DNA from 2 places in the Pseudomonas sp. 4CAES_32.4 genome. Region 2 is predicted to be linked to the other one. Evidence: predicted binding sites of a transcription regulator. Region 2 holds the regulator's gene; the other holds the start of a gene.
What was found. Region 2 encodes sigma-54, which starts transcription at its own class of promoters, with help from an activator protein. Its sites were predicted from a motif close to ANTGGCATNNANNTTGCTNT; they were not measured.

Region 1: AC3Y64_RS09375 (CmpA/NrtA family ABC transporter substrate-binding protein) is a predicted target of sigma-54. The motif match lies at 1,468-1,487, and genes of this name have one in related genera.

What each region holds. Positions count from the first base shown of each region.
Region 1 is NZ_CM176882.1:2,042,896-2,045,092, forward strand. It holds gene AC3Y64_RS09370 (ANTAR domain-containing response regulator) at 1-125, opposite strand, end outside; gene AC3Y64_RS09375 (CmpA/NrtA family ABC transporter substrate-binding protein) at 141-1,352, opposite strand; gene AC3Y64_RS09380 (quinone-dependent dihydroorotate dehydrogenase) at 1,576-2,197, shown strand, end outside.
Region 2 is NZ_CM176882.1:980,550-982,746, forward strand. It holds gene hpf (ribosome hibernation-promoting factor, HPF/YfiA family) at 1-224, opposite strand, end outside; gene AC3Y64_RS04265 (RNA polymerase factor sigma-54) at 298-1,791, opposite strand; gene lptB (LPS export ABC transporter ATP-binding protein) at 1,979-2,197, opposite strand, start outside.

The DNA of each region.
Region 1 (2,197 bases), 1.1 Mb from region 2:
ACGCGCGCGGGCAGGTCGATGGTCAGCCCGGATTCGTCGATCACCTCGAAACCGGCCTCGGTCAGCGCGGCTTTCAGGCGCCCGACTTTTTTCGCCGTGTCGTTGATCAGCAGAATGCGCAACATGTTCGCGGTCTCCTGTCAGCGGCGGGCGAGAAGGGCGACGTCGTCGCTCATCGCGTGCAGCTTGAAACTGCGCGCATAACCGGCGGGATCGCTGCCGTCCCAGATCTTGCCGTCGAGCAACTGGCTGCTGCGCATGTCGCTGCCCCACGCGGCAACGCCGAGCGCCGTGGCGGCCTCGCGATAGAGGTCGAGCTGCTGAACCTGACGGGCCACGGCGAGGTAGTCCGGATCCTCACGCAACAAGCCCCAGCGGCGGAACTGGGTCATGAACCACATGCCATCGGACAGGTATGGCACGTTCACTTCGCCTTTGCCGTGAAAACGCAGCGCGTGCGGATCTTGCCAACGATTACCAAGACCGTCGGCGTAGTCGCCGAGAAAACGTGGTTCGATGCAGGAAAGCGGCGCGTCGAGATACTCCGGCGCACTCAGCAATTGCGCGGTGCTGCGGCGGTTCTCCGGGCTTTCTTCGATAAAGCGGCTGGCTTCGAGGATCGCCATCACCAGCGCCCGCGCGGTGTTCGGGTATTGCTCGACAAATTCGCGGGTGCAGCCGAGGACTTTCTCCGGATGATCAGGCCAAATGGTCTGGCTGGTGGCGAGGGTGAAACCGAGATCCTGCTGCACCGCGCTGGCCGCCCACGGTTCGCCGACACAAAAGCCATCGATGCGCCCAGCCTGCAAGTGCGCGACCATTTGTGGCGGCGGCACCACCACGCTGTCGACGTCCTGCAGCGGATGAATGCCCTGACTCGCCAGCCAGTAATACAGCCACATCGCGTGAGTGCCGGTGGGAAAGGTCTGCGCGAAGGTCAGTTTTGCGCGGCTTTGGTGCACGTGGCGGTCCAGCGCTTCAGGACTGGTCACGCCGAGCTGTTGCAGACCGTGGGAAAGGTTGAGGCTCTGGCCGTTCTGATTGAGGCCCATCAGCACCGCCATGTCGGTCGGGGCGACCCCGCCGATGCCCAGGTGCACGGCGTAAATCAATCCGTACAGGCTGTGCGCGGCGTCGAGTTCGCCGCTGACCAAGTTGTCGCGCAGATTCGCCCATGAAGCCTGACGCTTGAGATTCAGCGTTAGCCCGTAAGGTTGAGCAAAGCCCTGAGTGGCAGCGACGACGACCGAGGCGCAATCGCTCAGCGCCATGAAGCCGAGGTTGATCGCGGTCTTTTCCGGGGCATCGCTGCCATTGACCCAGGCCAGCGGCCCTACCGAAGGTTCATTCATCCAGCGTTACCTCGAAAAAAAAGCGCCGCCGCAGACTTTGCACAGGCAAAACCCGGGACGACGCCATTGTCCTTGCCCGCACGCCGCCATTGGCCTGCCAGCTGATAACGATGAAGGTGCAAGGCATATGCCAGCGGCAGTGATTTGCGCGTGCGCCTCGCGCGGCAGGTCGATGCCCGGCTATAATCGCCGCCTCTTTTCGCCGCCCGAGTCATCGCTGCCCATGTACACCCTGGCCCGTCAGCTGTTGTTCAAACTTTCCCCGGAAACCTCCCACGATCTGTCACTGGATCTGATCGGCGCGGGTGGGCGTTTGGGCCTCAACGGCTTGCTGTGCAAGGCGCCGGCGAAGAAGCCGGTGACGGTCATGGGCCTCGAGTTCCCGAACCCGGTGGGTCTGGCGGCCGGTCTGGACAAGAACGGCGCGGCCATCGATGGCTTCGCGCAACTGGGTTTCGGTTTTGTCGAAATCGGCACCGTGACCCCGCGTCCGCAGCCGGGCAACCCGAAACCACGGATCTTTCGCCTGCCGGAAGCCGAAGCGATCATCAACCGCATGGGTTTCAACAACCTCGGTGTGGATAACTTGCTGGCGCGGGTCGCTGCGGCGAAATACCAAGGCGTGCTCGGTATCAACATCGGCAAGAACTTCGATACGCCGGTCGAGCGCGCGGTTGACGACTACCTGATCTGCCTGGACAAGGTTTACGCCCACGCCAGTTACGTAACCGTCAACGTCAGTTCGCCGAACACCCCGGGCCTGCGCAGCTTGCAGTTCGGCGATTCGCTCAAGCAATTGCTGGCCGACCTGGCCACACGCCGCGCCGAACTGGCCCTGCGTCATG
Region 2 (2,197 bases):
TCGATCGCAGCATACATGTCGGTATCTTCTGCGTTGGCGACCACTTCGCTGCCGGGAATATGCAAGGTGGCTTCGATTTTCTGCTTCAGCTTTTCGACGCACATCGTGACTTGCACGTTGGTGATCTTGTCGAAATGGCGCTCCAGTCGTTGGAGTTTTTCCTCGATGTAGGAACGCAGAGGTTGGGTCACTTCCAGTTGGTGTCCACTGATGTTGACTTGCATACAGCTTCTCCTTCGTTGCCAGTGCATAAAGCGGCAGGCTGGATAGCCTGCCACTGGAACGCTGTAACGTGGCTTACATCAACCGCTTGCGTTCGCTCGAAGGCGCGATCCCGAGGGACTCGCGGTACTTGGCGACGGTGCGGCGAGCCACCTGAATGCCTTGTGCCTCCAGTAAACCAGCGATCTTGCTGTCACTCAACGGCTTTTTCTGATTTTCCGCCGCAACGAGTTTTTTGATGATCGCGCGGATCGCCGTGGACGAGCATTCGCCGCCTTCGGAGGTGCTGACGTGGCTGGAGAAAAAGTATTTCAGTTCATAAATACCGCGCGGGGTATGCATGAATTTCTGCGTGGTCACACGGGAAATCGTCGATTCATGCATGCCCACCGCTTCGGCGATGTCATGCAGAACCAGCGGCTTCATGGCTTCGTCGCCGTACTCCAGAAAACCGCGCTGATGCTCGACGATCTGGGTGGCAACTTTCATCAGGGTTTCGTTGCGGCTCTGCAAGCTCTTGATGAACCAGCGGGCTTCCTGCAACTGATTGCGCATAAAGGTGTTGTCGGCACTGGTGTCGGCGCGGCGCACGAAACCGGCGTACTGTGCGTTGACCCGCAGGCGGGGCACCGACTCCTGATTCAGTTCGACCAACCAGCGCTCGTTGTCCTTGCGCACGATAACGTCCGGCACCACGTATTCGGCTTCGGTCGATTCGATCTGCGAGCCTGGGCGTGGATTGAGGGTCTGTACCAGTTCGATGACCTGGCGCAGTTCATCTTCCTTGAGTTTCATGCGGCGCATCAACTGGCTGTAGTCGCGGCTGCCAAGCAGGTCGATGTAGTCGCTGACCAGGCGTTTGGCTTCCGCCAGCCACGGGGTCTTGGCCGACAGCTGGCGCAATTGCAGCAGAAGGCATTCGCCGAGGTTGCGTGCGCCGATACCGGCCGGTTCGAACTGCTGGATGCGGTGCAGGACGGCTTCGATTTCGTCCAGCTCGATGTCCAGTTCCGGGTCGAACGCTTCGAGAATTTCTTCGAGGGTTTCGTCCAGGTAGCCCTGATTGTTGATGCAATCGATCAGGGTCACAGCGATCAGGCGATCGGTGTCGGACATGGGGGCCAGGTTCAATTGCCACAGCAGATGACTTTGCAGGCTTTCGCCAGCGGAGGTACGGGTGGTGAAGTCCCACTCGTCATCATCGTTGCTCGGCAGGCTGCTGGCGCTGGTCTGGTAGACGTCTTCCCAGGCCGTGTCGACCGGAAGTTCGTTGGGAATGCGTTCGTTCCATTCGCCGTCCTCGAGGTTGTCTACCGTCGGGGCCGTTTCCTGATAGGAGGGTTCCTGGATCTCGGTGTTGGGCTTCTGCTCGATGTTGTGGGCCATCGGATCGGAATTGTCGAAGTCGTCGCCTTCTTCCTGGCGTTCGAGCATCGGATTGGATTCCAGCGCCTCCTGGATTTCCTGTTGCAGATCCAGGGTCGACAATTGGAGCAGACGGATGGCCTGTTGCAGCTGCGGTGTCATCGTCAGCTGCTGGCCCATTCTCAAGACTAGCGATGGTTTCATGGCAGGGGCTTAACACCTTATTCGCCGGCGCTATGCGCCATCCACTACAGGGCGCCGGAGCGCCAAACTTAAGCAAATTATATGCCTGAAACTGAAGTGTTTGCCTAGAGCGCTGTAACAATTAAAGCGTATAAAAAGCTGCTTCATCGATACAGCACCCTCGCGAATCACCCGGATGCTGTCGCGCTTACAGGCGGAACTCGTGCCCCAGATAGACTTCCTTGACCAGATCGTTGGCCAGGATGGTTTCTGCATCACCTTCGGCGATCAATTGACCGTCGTTGACGATGTAAGCGGTTTCGCAGATATCCAGCGTTTCACGGACGTTGTGGTCGGTGATCAGAACACCGATACCCTTGGCCTTGAGGTGGTGGATGATCTGCTTGATGTCGCCGACCGAGATCGG